2 regions of the Mesorhizobium sp. BR1-1-15 genome follow, and region 2 is predicted to be linked to the other one. Evidence: riboswitches for the same ligand, from Rfam matches in the RefSeq annotation. Region 2 holds a riboswitch; the other holds the start of a gene.

Region 1 (7,641 bases), on a different contig from region 2:
AGCGCGTCAGGCATCGATGACGCGAACATCCTTTCGCCTGATCTGAAGCGCCTGTTTGTCTCGCTGCGAGATATGTCGAATAGGCCGACTGGAGGGGCCAACTTGGTGAGGCGCTTTCAGGGCGAGCGGTTCTTTCCGGTGCAGGCCGAGGGCCGCATCACGGTACCCGGCGTCGTTTTGTACGACAGCGCGACCGGCGGTTATACAGCTCCATCGCCCTTCCTGACCAACGGTGTCACGGCGCGCACGTCGCGGGCCAACGGCGACGGCCAACTTGTGGTGTCAAGCTCGGGCCAGGCTGTCGGCCACATCTACAAAAAAGCCAACACCACACAGCACGCGTTCCTCAACTTCCTTAACGGTTCGCGCGCCATTACCGTCATCTGTTTCGACGCCTCTGGCACCGTGTTGTCAGGCAATGCCCCGTACTATGCAAAAGGTAGCAACGGCCAGTCAATCGCTCGAACCGGTGCATCGGTTTATGAATTTTCGACCAACTGGCTGTGGATACACCCATCTGTTGCCTCATTCTTCGTTGGGGCGTCCGGATGGATTGGCGCAACGATCATTGAAAGTATCGATTTTGAACAAGGCTTCGCCGCGCCCATACTGCGATTGCGTGATCAAGAGACCGACATCAGCCGGCTTTGCTATAGCTTCCTTATGGAAAGCTATCTTCCCGTTGGAGCGACCATCGAGCGGGCACAATTTGGTGGATATCGAAATACATTCCTACTGAAGACCACCGTCTCCACCGCCGCCATTTCCGGTGCCACCACGATTGGCTTAGCAAGCGTCGCGGGAATCACGGCTGGCGACCGTATTGGAATCGAACTTGACACTGTGATTACCGGAGCAGAGCTCCAATGGCACCACACAACTGTGAACGGCGCACCTTCGGCTAACACGGTGACACTGACCAATGCCTTGCCGGCAGCAGCCGCTGCCGGCCGCGCGGTCAGGCTCAATCGCTGGGTGGTGCGCTAGTTCGGTTTCTTGCAGGATCAGCAATGCTTCGTCGCCATCGGGAAGTACGGCACCTTCAGGTAGTCATCGGCCGCCATGGGGCGGGGTGTCGATGTTCCGGCGCATGCCGAGATAAAGCCTGCGGGCGATATTTCTGAGCAAGGTCTCGCCTCCGATGGTTTATCCGGGCTGTCGTCTCGTCACCGCCTGATGCCCCAGGCATAGGTTCTTTGCTTGGACGCGTTCAGACGGCGCACCTCGTACCGGCCCTGCCGCTCGATCTCGGCGACTGCTTCGACCACGCCATCGAAGGACCCTGGCGTGACGTCGTCGAATACGACCATGTCGCCCTCGCGCTGAACGCCCGAAACGCAGCGATGCTCGGCCAGCACGTTCTTCCTGGTGTGCTGCGCGTCGATGAAGGCGAAGTGGATCCGGTTCACGCCGACCCTGGGCAATTGAAGGAGTGAATCGCCTTGCAGGAAAATGATCCGGTCGGCCAGCGGCTGCCAAGGCCGAAGCAGTTCGGCGCGCGACTTCCTGCCGTCATGGTCGTCGATGCAATTCCAGTAGAAGCGATGATGGTGCGGCAGGACGTCGAGCGTGACGACATGCCCGCAGGCGCCGGCATCGGCGAGTGCCTTGGCCATGCAGATCGCGGAGAAACCACGCGCGGTGCCGGTCTCGACGACGGTGGTGAACGGCCTTGGGCTGTCGGCCAGCTGGCGGCGAAGAAGACTGTAGAGCACCCGCCCGTGCGGGTAGGCGAGCGCGCTGGTCTTGATGGTGATCTGGGTGTGGAGGGCCAGTTCGTCGAGCCAGTCGCGATCGACGGCAAAGCCGGTTTCGGCCTCGAGCCTGTCGATCTCAGCGAATGAGACGCGCCGGGTGGCTTCGAACAGCCTCAGATATTCCTTTTTCGAGGCACGCGGCGCCGAGCCCAGCGGGTCGACGTTCCAGCGGCGATCGATGGCGGCCGACAGCCTGTTGAAGGCCAGGCGCCGCGCGGCGCCAACAAAGTCTCTCATCCCAGACCTGTTCGTCCCAAAATTGTATTTTTTCTAACCATGCGCCGGCCGGCGCGCAAGGCGACCTCCGGTTTTGACGCACTGCAAGTAGGCACCGAGGCGCGCGCAACGGCGACTATCCGCACCCCTGTGCTGCCGGCGATCACCCACTCACCTCATCCACCAAGAAATCGAAAGGGATATCATGGACCGCAATTTTACGCGGGCGCTTGCGCTCGTCCTCAAATCCGAAGGCGGCTGGTCGGACAATCCGGCCGATCCGGGCGGCGCCACCATGAAGGGCGTCACGCTCGCCAATTTCCGCCGCTACGTGAAGGCGGATGCCGCCAAGGCGGATCTCAGGAAGATCAGCGATGCCCAACTCGCCACGGTGTACCGCCGCTTCTACTGGGATGCGGTGGCTGGCGCCGAGTTGCCCGATGGCGTGGACTACGCAGTGTTCGATTTTGCCGTGAACAGCGGGCCGGGCAGGGCGGCGAAATATCTTCAAGCAGTGGTCGGCGCCGCCCCGGACGGCCGCATCGGGCCCGAGACGCTCGCTGCCGTCAGTTCCAGACCGGCCGCCGTCGTCATCGACAATCTCTGCGATGCCCGCCTGGCTTTCCTGAAGCGGCTTCCGACCTGGTCGACTTTCGGCAAAGGCTGGTCGAGCCGGGTCGGATCCGTCCGCGCACAGGCGCTGCTGCTGACGGCTGTCGGGGCAGGCGAGGCATCGGCCACGCGGCCAGATCCTGCACCGGCCGCTGCTGCGGCGGCGCCGGGCGGCGCTGCTGCCGTAGATGCCGTCGAACCGGTCGCGGCGGCGCCTGCCGGCGCCAACATCCCAGCTGCCACCAAGGCGGGCGGGATCATTGTCGCGTGCCTGCTCGTCGCCTACGCCGCCTGGCACCACATCGCCGCCGCCTTGCAAGGAATGTTCTGATCATGGCCACCACAACCCAGCCGACCATCCGCCCGACCAACAAACTGACGGCCGCGACCATCGCCGCCGCCGCCGTTTCGATTTCCGGCGTCTTCGTGCGCAATGTCTGGCCATCCTGGTACGATGCCGAGACATGGGCCACGCTGCTGCCGCTAGCCGTCTTTGCCGTCGGCTATCTCGTCAAGGACGCGCCAAACCAATGAGCGCGCTCCTCTCCTTCCTGCTCAGCAATTCGACCGTTCTCGGCATCGGCGCGGCCATCGCCGCTGCGTTTGGCTGGGGTGTTCGCCAGCGGCTTGCCGGCGAGCGCGCCGAACGCAGCCGGCAGGCCGCGGCCGAGGCGGCGGCGCGGGACGTCGCCAACCAGGTTGACAACGATATCGGCGCGCTACCCGCCGCCACTGCCCGAAAGGAGCTCAGGTCATGGGCAAGGGATTGATTGTCGCAGCGGCCGCAGCACTTGTCGCGGTAGCCGGCTGCACCACCGTCACCGGCGGATTTTGCGCGGTCTCGAGCCCGCTGCGCTTGTCCGCATCCGCCGTCGCAGCACTGTCGGATGCGGAAGTCCGGACGCTGCTGGCGCACAACCGCAAGGGCGAGAAACTGTGCGGGTGGAAGCCATGACGATCGTGTTGCCGCTCGATTCGGGCCCTGCTGCTCGGGGACCGCTCATCTTCGGTGCCGGATCGGTCATTCTGTTTCCTGATCGCGAGACAATGAAATGATGCATGATCTTTTCGACCTGCTCGGTATCAAGGTGCCGGTGGTGGTCGCCGGCCTTTCCGGCGGCATATTGCGCGCGCTGTCGCGCCACCGCTACAAACCGCGCGAGATGGTGGCCTCGCCGATCTGCGGCGCGCTAGCCGCCGCCTATCTGACGCTGCCCGTGGTCCAGTATTCCCGCGCCATGGGCCTGCCGATGGCCAATGACGACACCACGACCCTGGCGGCCGCATTCCTCATCGGCGTCTGCGCGATGTGGATATCGGATATCGTATTCGAGGTCGTGGTGCGCAGGTTCAGGCCTGGGGAGTGACGCCGCGCGTCCGTGGTGATCGGCAGCAGGACGCGCCCGTCGACTGGACGAAGCCGACGACAATGCCCATCTATGGGAAATCCTGGAGCGGCTGTCATAGCGCCGGGCCTCCAGTTTTATCGTGCGCAATTCCGGACGGAAACGGCTACAACCTTTCCCCGGAGTTGCTTTGGGGAGATTTGATATGGCGACTTCAAGCGAACGCGCGGTGCTTGCCGGCGGCTGTTTCTGGGGCATGCAGGATCTGATCCGACGCATCCCGGGCGTCCTGTCCACGCGCGTCGGCTACAGCGGCGGCGACGTGCCTGATGCCACCTACCGAAACCATGGCACCCATGCCGAAGCCATCGAGATCAATTTCGATCCCGCCAGGGTGAGCTACCGTACGCTGCTGGAGTTCTTCTTCCAGATTCATGATCCGACGACACGCAACCGCCAGGGCAACGATGTGGGGATGAGCTACCGTTCGGCGATCTACTACACCACCGATGAGCAGAAGCGCGTCGCCGAAGACACTATCGCCGACGTCGACGCCTCGGGCCTGTGGCCCGGCAAGGTGGTCACCGAGGTGGCTCCGGCCGGCGCGTTCTGGGAAGCCGAACCCGAGCATCAGGACTATCTGCAGAAATACCCGAACGGCTACACCTGTCATTTCGTCAGGCCGGGCTGGAAGCTGCCGGTTCGCGAAAAGGCTGTTTCGTAGACGGCGCCCGAACCGAGACGAAGGCCGATGGCGGTTTACGTCTCAGGCGCCTGCCTGTTCGGCGAGGGTGAAACATAAAGAGACGGAAACGCCACGGAACAGACGCCCCGTGGCGTTCTCCAGCAGTTTCGGCGAATGGCTACTTGCCGCAATGCTTGTCATTGACGGTCGGCGAAGCCGTGCCCGGAGCGGTGTGGCTGGCATCCGGCTGAGCACCTTGTGGGCTGGCCGGACAGTTCCGGTCCGCGTTCGAATTCATGCCGTCGGGCATGACGGTCGTGCTGCCGGTCGTGCCAGGATCCACCGTGTTCGGCGATGCCGGCGTGTTCGGGTCGACCGTGACCGACTGGCCGCTGCCGGGCCCATTATTGGCGCCGTTTCCGCCAGCACTTTGCGCCATCGCCGAAGTCGCGAGACCAATGGTAAGAGCCGAAGCTGCGAGGATTTTCATGAGCATGGTTTGTCTCCATTTCTGTGAAGTCTTCGCTCGTTTCCACGAAGTTCGTCGCGTTTGCGACTATAGGGACAACCACTCGTCGTGGCTAAGGTTCCGGACAAATTTCCCTCAAGACCGGGCCCGACGGAACCGCCCATAATCAGGCCTGGCGCAATGCATTTCCGGCGATGGTCCTGAAAAAACAGCTTTCATAGCCGCCCGATTGGTGCTTTAACGCGTCCATCCACAGGGGTGCTCCGTACGGTCGGGGCTGAGACGGGGGCGGCAAGCCCACAGACCCTAGAAGCTGATCTGGGTAATACCAGCGGAGCGAGGCGGGCGATGTTTTCAGGCGCACAGATTTCCCTATATCCCATGTCCAGCGATTTTGTCGGCGTCATCCTTGGCGCGCTCGGGGCACTGGACCCTTATCGTGATCGACTGCGGATCGAGACCGACGATATCTCGACCTTGCTGGTCGGACCGCCCGAGGTGCTGTTTCCTGCCATGCGCGACCTGTTCGTGGCGGCAGCGCGCAGCGGCAAGCATTGCGTGCTTTCGGCCGCCATCTCGCGCGGCTGCCCGGGCGAGCCGGACGATCCGATCTGCCGCTCCGACGCGTTTGGCGGACCTGCCGGGCCGCTCGGCCCGCGCAAGGAAGCCGCTATCGCCGCCGTGCGCGGCGTGGCCGCCACCGGCCAGCCGGCGGCGGCGCAGTTCTCGCTTTATGTCATGGGCACCGACGACCACATGGACGAGATCTATGGCTGCATCGACTTCCTGAAGCAGTCGGGCGTATATGAGCGCTCCAAGCATTTCTGCACAAAGTTGCGCGGCGACGCAGGCGCCATTTTTACCGCACTCAACGAGGCCTTTTGCCGCTTCGGGCCGGGTGCCGGCCACGTAACGCTCGACGTCACCGTCTCGGCCAACAGCCCCACCGCCGTCTGACGGCGCGCCCCGCGCCATCCGCTCCGGGTACCTGCGTGTCCTCCCCGTCCGCCCCTTCGCGTCCGATCGTGGACCTCATCGCCAGAACCGCTCCGGCGATGCTTTCGGTGGGGCTGCTGCTAGCCGCGTGGGAACTCTATGCGCGCTTTGGTGGCATCAAGCCGACAATCCTCCCGGCGCCATCGCGCGTCTTCGCTCAGGCAATGCTCAACCGGCACGCGCTGGCCGATAACGCCGTGCCAACCCTCCGTGCCACGCTCGCCGGCTTTGCCTGTTCGCTCGGCGCTGCCTTTGCGCTGTCGATATTGATCGACTTCTTCCAGCCATTGCGGCGCGCCCTTTTTCCGGTCTTCGTGGTCAGCCAGACCTTGCCGCTGGTGGCGATTGCACCGCTGGTGGTGCTGTGGTTCGGCTTTGGGCTGATGCCCAAGATCATGCTGGTGGCGCTGGTCACCTTCTTTCCGATGTTGGTGGCTTTGGCCGAAGGCTATGAGGCGACAGAGGCTGAGATCGGCCAAATGCTGCGCGCCATGGGAGCAGGGCGCTGGCGTGTCTTCATCCTGGCGCGGCTGCCCTCGGCGCTGCCCTACTTCTTCGCCGGTGTCAGGATCTCGATCACCTATGCCGTCGTTGGCGCCATCTTCGCCGAATATGCGGGCGCGGCGAAGGGCCTCGGCATCTACATGCTCAACGCCAAGAACAACTTCCGCCCGGACCTGGTGCTGGCCGCCGTCGCCGTCAGCGCCGTGCTGACGCTCGTCCTGTTCGGGCTGACGATGCTGGTCCAGCGCCTTGCCATGCCATGGGAACGGACCGCCGGCGGGCGGGCCGCAGGAAAGGGGCCGTGGCGATGAACCGGCTCGAACTGCGACATGTGCGCAAGGCCTTCGAAGGACTCGACGTGCTTGCCGACATTTCGCTCAGCGTCGGCGCCGGCGAATTCGTCTCCATTCTGGGCCCCTCCGGCGCCGGCAAGTCGACGCTGTTCCAGCTTCTGACCGGCGCGCTTCACGGCGAGGGCGAGATATTCTTCGACGGCAAGCCGCTCGATGACCACGGCCGGCATTTCGCTTTCATGCCGCAGCGCGACGCGTTGATGCCTTGGCGGCGCATTCTCGACAACGCCACGCTCGGGCTTGAGGTGCAAGGTGTCAGGCGCAAGGCTGCCCGCGCTCGCGTTGCTCCGCTGTTCGAGGAATTCGGGCTTGCCGGTTTCGAACGGCATTTTCCGGCGCAGCTTTCCGGCGGCATGCGCCAGCGAGCGGCCTTGCTGCGCACCGTGGTGCAGGAACGCGATATGCTGCTGCTCGACGAGCCATTCGGCGCACTCGATGCCCTGACCCGCGCCGCCATGCAACGCTGGTTGGAACAGATGCGGCGGCGCCACTGCTGGACGGCGCTGCTGATCACCCACGACGTGCGCGAAGCTGTGTTCCTGTCCGACCGCATCTATGTGCTTTCGGCGCGGCCGGCGCGCGTCGTCGCTGAGATCACCGTGCCGCTGCCGCGTCCACGCGAACTGGCCGGCGGCGCTGCACGGCAGGCCGGCACCCTCGAAGCCGAGATCCTCGACATCCTCCTCAACCCGAGCCACCAGAA
Region 2 (7,641 bases):
AACGCCGCTCGATATGGCTGAAGGCGGCGCTTGCCGCACTCAACGCGCGTGAGCTGCGCATCATCGAGGAGCGTCGGCTGAGCGACGAGGGCGCGACGCTCGAAGCGCTCGGCGAGACGCTTGGCATTTCCAAGGAACGCGTGCGCCAGATCGAGGCCCGCGCCATGGAAAAGCTGAAAGTGGCGCTGGTGAAGCAGAACCCGGAATTCCTCGCCACCGCCGCCTAAGTGGGAAAGTGTGTAACGGTTCCCGTCCGGGAATTGCGAAAACGGGAGAGCGAGTTAGCGCCGACAATAGCTATTTGTCGGTGACGATCTTGACCTTGTCGCCGGCCGAAACCGCAGCCCCCGGCGACAGCGCGTTGAGCACCCGGAACAGGTCGAGTTTGCGGTCGACGCCGACCATCTGCGCCGAAAGCGAACCCATCGTCTGCCCCGGCTGGACGGTGACCACGCGGATATGCAGCGGCTTCAGCGCCGCCTTTTCGGCGGCACTCAGAATGCGGAACGAGCCGCTGACGGAACGCGCCACGGTGTCGAGCGACGTGCTGGCGGATGGTGCCGCCGTCAGCAGCCGGTAGACCTGGCCGCCGGCGCGGATTACCGCGATATCGAACTGCCAGCCTTCGGCGCCTGCATGCGCCGTCGCCGCCTCGTTGCCGTTGATCGTTTCCTGCCTGACGCTCGCGTCGTCGAGACCGGCCACCCAGCCGCTCCTGATATAATCGGTCAGCGCACGGTTCTTGTCGATCGACACGCCGTCGAAGCGGATCGCAATGTCGCCCGGCCCGGTCGCCGTCACGGCGGCGGCCGAATTGTCGATGATGAAGCCCTCCGGCACCGAGAAGGACACGCCCAGGCCCGGATGCAGAAAGGTCTCGCCGCGCACATACCCTTCTTCCGGCGTGTCGCCGTAGAGCAGGCCGTCTATCCCGGCGAGGAAGGCGTCGCGATCGCGGGTGCCGACGCCCGGCGGGCCGAACTGGCGGGCATGGCGTTGCGCAAGGTCGATACGCTGCGGCGTATTGGGATGCGTTGCCAGGAAATCGAGGCTGGCGTCGGTGGCGCCGCTGATCGAGCGGAAATCGGTGTAGGCCGACATGGACTGCAAGAAGCGGCCGGCGGCGTAAGGATCGTAGCCGGCTTCGCCGATCGACTTGATGCCGATCGCGTCGGCTTCCAGTTCCTGGTTGCGCGAAAACTGCGCCAGTCTCAGCTTGCCGCGGATCAGCGCCGCCTTGGCGGTCGGGCTGTCGCCGAGCACGTCGGAAACAACCTTGGTGGCGAGCCCCTCCTCGGCCTCGAGCTGCTGGCGCTGCAGGCCGTGGTTGGCGGTGACGTGGCCCATCTCATGCGCGATGACGGCGGCGAGCTCGGCCGAATCATTGGCCAGGGCCAGCAGGCCGCGCGTGACGTAGAGGTAGCCGCCCGGCAGTGCGAAGGCATTGACGTTGGGCGAATTGAGGATGGTGATACGATAGGTCTGGGTCGGGTTGGCCGACACCACCGTCAGGCTGCCTACGACCTTGGCGACCATGCGCTCGAGCTTGGGATCGGAGTATTCGCCGCCATAGGTCGCCAGGATGCGTGGATGCTGCGCCTTGGCCAGTTCGGCCAATTTGTTATTGGCCGCGACATTGTCGACCGTGATCGGTTTGTCGGAAGGCTGGAAGCCGGATTCCTGGACTTCCGGAGGTGTGAACATCTGGCAGCTTGCCAGGGCCACGACAAAGCCGGCCAGCGCCAGAAAGCGCGCCAGCATTTTCCCTCTTGGTCTTTCCGTGCCGGTCGGCAGAACGGCTTCCTTTCGGGTCTGGCGCATGCCCGCGAAAATCGGGGCGATCCTCGCAAGGGCTCATGCGCAAATCAAAGCATTACAGCATCCACGCCATACCAACGCGCGGCGGATGCCGCAGGCAAATCACGGCCTGCACCGGACCGGTACAGGGCGGACCTAGCCACACTACCTCTGTCAAGGCAAGCAATCGCCCCGTCGCCAGGAGCCGGTTTGAGCGTAAATTATGTCCGCTTCCGGGCAATATCTCGTGATCCAGCCTCCCAGGCGCTTGTGCCAACATAGCGCCGGAAAACTTCAGGACCAGCCCCGGCAAAGAAATCATCCGCCTTGCCCTTGGCGGCAACCATGCCGTTGTCGAGGAACACCACCTCCTCACAAATACGGCGTGCGTCCTGTGGCTGGTGCGTAACGAACAGCAGCGTCATGCCCCGCTCGGCATGCACGTCGGCGACAAGATCGAGCATGTCGTCGCGCAAGGCCGGTCCGAGTGAAGCGAAAGGCTCGTCCAGAAGAAGCACCGGGCGGTTGCGAACCAGCACGCGCGCCAATGCGACACGCTGGCGTTCGCCTCCCGAAAGTTCGCGCGGCAGGCGTCTTTCCTTGCCCGCGAGGCCGGTGCGCGCGATCGCCTCCGCGATGTCAGCGCCGTCGGCCTCGGTCAGCCGCAGCGAGGGCGAGCGGCCGAGCCCGACATTCTCTTCGACCGAAAGATGGGCAAAAAGATTGTTTTCCTGGAACACCATCGACACGGGCCGCGCCGAAGGCGGCGCCGCGCCGACATCGGCGCCGCCGATCAGCACGCGGCCAGCCTGCGGCGTCTCGAAGCCCGCCACCAGATTGAGCAGCGTCGACTTGCCCGAGCCGCTCGGCCCCATGATGGCGGTAATTTTCGACGCGGCGAAATCGACATCGAAAACGAGCGGCGCGTCGCCGTAGCTGAACGAGACCGTGTCCAGCCGCACCTCGGCTCCCCTTGTCGCACCATTGGTGGCGCCCGCAGCCATCAGTCTCGTTCTCCCCTTCCCAGCCCGCTCGCCGCCACCACAAGCGCAAGGCAGACCAGACCGAGCAGCAGCGCCAGGCCGGCGGCGTCCTCGGTACGGTAGCTGCCCATGCGCGCCAGGAGAAGGTAGGGCAAGGTCTGCACGGAATCACTGCCGAACAATGCGATGACGCCGAGATCGCCAAGCGACAGCGCCATGGCAAACGCGAAGGCGGTGGCCAGCGGCCGTCGCAGCGAGGGCCAGTCGACCAGCCGCAACCGGGCCCAGCCCGCTATTCCCAGAAGCGCGCAGAGCCGCTCATGGCGCTCGCTCGCCGCATCATAGGCGGGGCGGATGGCACGGATGGCGAAAGGCATCGCCATGACTGCATTGACAGTGACGACCATGACCGGGGCTATGGCAAAGACATCGCCGACATGGCGCAGCAGAAGGAACCAGCCGGCGCCGATGACGATGGGCGGCACGACCAGGACGAAGCCGGCACCGGTGTCGGTGGCGTGTTCGAGCACGGTCCGCGGACCGGAGCGGCGCTTCAGGGCCAGCACGCGGCGCGCCATGGTGAGCGAAAGCGACAGCGCAACCGACAGCAGCGCCGACAGGAAAGCCAGCACGGCGCTGGTCAGCGTCGCCTGCCGCACCGCCGCTTCGCCGGCGAGACGACCGAGGTCGGCGCCGAGGCCTGACATCACCGTCGCCGTCATCGGCCCGGCGACGAACAAAAGGGCCAGCACGACGAGCGCGGCATTCAGCGCGGTCTCGGTCCTGCCGGCCGAGACGTAGCGGCGCGGCGCCACCGGCAGATTGGCGTCACCGGTGGTGTTGGCGCCGAGCCGCGTCAACGCCAGCACCACGACAAAGGTCAGCGCGATCTGCAGCAGCGTCAGCGCCACCGCCCGCGCGGGATCGAAATCGAAACGCAGCGCCTGGTAGATGCCGACCTCCAGCGTCGTCGCGCCGGGGCCACCGCCCAGCGTCAACACGATCGTGAAGGATGTGATGCAGAGCATGAACACCAGGCCGGCGACGCCCGGCAGAGCGGCGCGCAGTGTCGGCCACTCGATCAGCCGGAAAGCCGGTGCGGCACCCATGCCGAGCTGGCTCGCCAGCCGCCATTGGTCGGCTTGGATGGTTTGCAGCGCTTCGAGGAACAGCCGCGTGGCCAGCGGCAGGTTGAAGAAGACATGAGCAACGAGGATGCCGGAGAGGCCATAGATGCCCGGCCAATTGTAACCGCCGACGGCACCAAGAAAGCCGGCGAAATAGCCGGCGCGGCCATAGAGCGCCAGGATGCCGAGCGCCGCCACGATCGCCGGCAGCGCCAACGGCAGGGCGAAGAGCTGGAGGATGAAGCCGCGGCCGGGAAAGTGCGGATGCCGCGACAGCGCGCGAGCCACGAACAGGGCCGGCGCCACCGACAGCAGCGTCGAAAGCGCCGCCTGCCACAACGTAAAGCGCACGACGCGCAGGAGATAAGCATCGAAGGCTGCCCAGGCTCCGGAGAAATCGTTCGCGCCTTCGAAAAGAAGACCCGCAAACGCGCCGCCGATCAGCAGCGCGATCGCCGCAAGCGCGAGGATGCCGGCGGAGATGCGGGGGTCAGACGCGCGCTGCACGCTGCGCCACCCAAAGGACCTTTAGCGAGCGTCGCGTTCCTTCGCGCCCCCCTCTGTCCTGCCGGACATCTCCCCCACTTGGGGGGAGATTGGCTGCTTCAGCGCTCCACCCTCTCCTGTGACGTCGCCAATTGGCGAAAGCCGTCGTGACGGCCAATCTCCCCCCTTGTGGGGGAGATGTCCGGCAGGACAGAGGGGGGCGCCGTAGAGCACTCATCATTCGATCATACGACCAAACTACTTGCTCATCACCGCCAGCCATTCATCCACCCATGCCTTGCGGTTGGCCGCGACCTCCTCGGGGCTGAACAGCAAGGTCTTGGTCGGTTTGACCAGTCTGTCGAAGGCGGGATTGAGCGGCTTGTCCGTCTTGCCGGCCGGGAACATCCAGTTGGTCTCGGGGATGGCATCCTGGAATTTCGGCCCCGTCATGAAGGCAATGAACTTTTCCGCCAGCGGATTTTTGGCTCCCGTCGTGGTGATGCCGGCGACCTCGATCTGCAGATATTCGCCCTCCTCGAAGGAAGCGGCCTGGTAGCGCTCGGTGTTCTCGGCAACCATGTGGTAGGCGGGCGAGGTCGTGTAGGACAACACCATCGGCACCTCGCCCTTGGTGAACAGGCCGTAGGCCTCGCTCCAGCCCGGCGTCACGGTCAAGACCTTTGCCTTGAGCTTGGCCCAGGCCTCCGGCGCCTTGTCGCCATAGACCGACTTCACCCACAACAGCAGGCCGAGGCCCGGCGTCGATGTGCGCGGATCCTGGATGACGATCTTGTCGTCGGCACTGCCCTCGACCAATTCCTTCAGGCTCTTGGGCGGCGTCTTCAGCTTCTGCGTGTCATAGACGACGGCGAAATAGCCATAGTCGTACGGGACAAAGATGTCGTCGTTCCAGCCGCCCGGCACATTGAGCCCGGTCACGGCGCCATGCGGCGCAAACAGGCCAGTGGCCTTGGCATCGGCGGTGAGATTGGTGTCGAGGCCAAGCACGATGTCGGCCTTAGTCGCGGCCCCTTCCAGCTTGACGCGGTTGAGCAGCGCGACGCCGTCGGCAACCGAGACGAAGTCGACATCGCAGCCGCATTCGGCCTCGAATTCCTTCTTCACCACCGGGCCGGGGCCCCAGTCGGCGGTAAAGCTCTCATAAGTGTAGACGGTGAGCTTGTCCTTGGCTAAGGCCGGCCCGGACAGAACCACGACCATTGCAGAGACAAGGGCGTATAAAAGCGTGCGCATCGGCGCCTCCTTCGTTCGGGTTAAAGGAATTGAGGCGTCGGACTGTCCGAAACGTCTAATCCCTCCGCCGGTACAAACCGGATCAGGTTCAGCGGGTTGGCGAGACTGCCTCTCAGCCGGTCCGCGAATATCGCGTCCGGCACCCCGTTAGAGCGCCTCGACACATAGGCCCGGCCGGTGAACCGCGCAAGTGGCTGTTTGCCGGCCTTCCGTTTCCGCTGTCGGGCTGGTAAGGGCCACACGATATGAGCACATTCACCATCCTGCTTGGCGGCGACCTCATCCGCACGCCACGGCTCGACCGTCAGGTCGAGGGGACCCGCGTCATCGCCGCCGATGCCGGCATCGGCCATGCGAGGACGCTCGGCCTTGTGCCGGAACTGTGGGTCGGCGATTTCGATTCCGTGCCCGCCGGCCTGCCGGATGAGTTGGCCGCCGTGCCGCGCCGAACCTTCCCGGCAGAGAAGGACGCCACCGATGGCGAACTCGCGATATCGGCCGCCCTGGAGCGCGGCGCGACCAGCCTCGTGCTTGCCGGCGCCTTCGGCGGCAAACGCGCCGACCATGCCTTCCTGCACATGGCGCTCGCCCTGCGGCTGGCCGGGGCCGGGACAAAGGTGCTGTTGACCAGCGGCGCGCAGGAAGGCGTGCCCCTGGCGCACGGCACGGTCCACTTCGACTATACAGACGGCACCCTGTTCTCGATCCTGGGTTTTTCCGAGCTTGCCGGGCTGACCGTCGCCGGCGCGAAATGGCCGCTTGACCGCGTCAAGGTCGCGTTCGGCTCATCGCTGACCATCTCTAATGAGGTCAAGGGCAGGCTCGAGATCGCGCTGGGAGCGGGGCGCGCGCTGCTGCTCGCCCATCCCTATCCCTTGCCAGAAAGCTGACATGGCGCCGCCTCTTCTCAATCTCGACGGAATAAAACTGACGTTCGGCGGCACGCCCCTGCTCGACGGCGCCGACTTGGCTGCGTCGGCAGGCGACAAGATCGCGCTGGTCGGCCGCAACGGGTCCGGCAAGTCGACGCTGCTCAAGATCGCCGCCGGCCTGATCGAGCCGCAGGACGGCGAGGTGTTCCGCCAGCCATCGGCGACCGTCCGCTATCTGCCGCAAATGCCCGACATGGACGGCTTCGCAACCGTGCGCGCCTATGTCGAGGCCGGGCTCGGTCCCGCCGACGATCCTTATCGCGCCAGCTACCTGATGGAGCACCTCGGCCTCTCGGGCGAGGAGCAGCCGGGCGACCTCTCCGGCGGCGAGGCCAGGCGCGCCGCCCTTGCCCGCGTCATGGCGCCCGAGCCTGATATCCTGCTGCTCGATGAGCCGACCAACCACCTCGATCTCTCGGTGATCGAATGGCTGGAAGAGGAACTCGTCCGCACCTCCTCGGCCCTCATCGTCATCTCGCACGACCGCCGTTTCCTTGAGCGCGTCTCGCGCGCCACCGTGTGGCTCGACCGGGGCCAGACGCGCCGGCTGGATAAGGGCTTCGGCCATTTCGAGGAATGGCGCGACCAGGTGCTTGAGGAAGAAGAGCGCGAACAGCACAAGCTCGGCCGCCAGATCGTGCGCGAGGAACACTGGCTGCGTTATGGCGTGACGGCGCGGCGCAAGCGCAACATGCGCCGCCTGGGCGAATTGCAGACCATGCGCCAGCGTTTTCGCGGCCATCGCGGCGCCGAAGGCACCGCGACCATGGTGGCCAGCGACGCCGCCGAATCCGGCAAGCTGGTGATCGAGGCCAGGAACATCGAGAAGAGCTTTGGCGACCTCACCGTGGTCAAGGGGTTCTCGACCCGCATCCAGCGCGGCGACCGCATCGGCCTCGTCGGGCCGAACGGCGCCGGCAAGACGACGCTTCTGAAGATGCTGACCGGAGAATTGCAGCCGGATGCCGGTTCGGTGCGGCTCGGCACCAATCTGGAGATCGCCACGCTCGACCAGAAGCGCGAGGCGGTCGATCCGCAGGAAACGCTGGCGCAATATCT

The links. A riboswitch is a leader RNA that binds a small molecule or an ion and turns the genes downstream of it on or off. The one in region 2 is predicted to bind thiamine pyrophosphate.
Region 1: it holds a riboswitch for thiamine pyrophosphate, as region 2 does, so the genes downstream of both, LB541_RS20395 (Ykof family thiamine-binding protein) here and thiB (thiamine ABC transporter substrate binding subunit) in region 2, are expected to answer to the same signal.

What each region holds. Positions count from the first base shown of each region.
Region 1 is NZ_JAIUIF010000012.1:107,438-115,078, forward strand. Features, by position in the region: gene LB541_RS20350 (hypothetical protein) at 1-987, shown strand, start outside; gene LB541_RS20355 (O-methyltransferase) at 1,167-1,994, opposite strand; gene LB541_RS20360 (glycoside hydrolase family 108 protein) at 2,179-2,916, shown strand; gene LB541_RS20365 (hypothetical protein) at 2,919-3,119, shown strand; gene LB541_RS20370 (ABC transporter permease) at 3,116-3,355, shown strand; gene LB541_RS20375 (hypothetical protein) at 3,340-3,540, shown strand; gene LB541_RS20380 (hypothetical protein) at 3,641-3,952, shown strand; gene msrA (peptide-methionine (S)-S-oxide reductase MsrA) at 4,137-4,655, shown strand; gene LB541_RS20390 (hypothetical protein) at 4,795-5,112, opposite strand; TPP riboswitch at 5,330-5,443, shown strand; gene LB541_RS20395 (Ykof family thiamine-binding protein) at 5,434-6,042, shown strand; gene LB541_RS20400 (ABC transporter permease) at 6,141-6,896, shown strand; gene LB541_RS20405 (ABC transporter ATP-binding protein) at 6,893-7,641, shown strand, end outside.
Region 2 is NZ_JAIUIF010000003.1:30,967-38,607, forward strand. Features, by position in the region: gene LB541_RS06290 (RNA polymerase factor sigma-32) at 1-227, shown strand, start outside; gene LB541_RS06295 (M48 family metalloprotease) at 298-1,761, opposite strand; gene thiQ (thiamine ABC transporter ATP-binding protein) at 2,019-2,801, opposite strand; gene thiP (thiamine/thiamine pyrophosphate ABC transporter permease) at 2,801-4,414, opposite strand; gene thiB (thiamine ABC transporter substrate binding subunit) at 4,652-5,650, opposite strand; TPP riboswitch at 5,693-5,807, opposite strand; gene LB541_RS06315 (thiamine diphosphokinase) at 5,896-6,540, shown strand; gene LB541_RS06320 (ABC-F family ATP-binding cassette domain-containing protein) at 6,542-7,641, shown strand, end outside.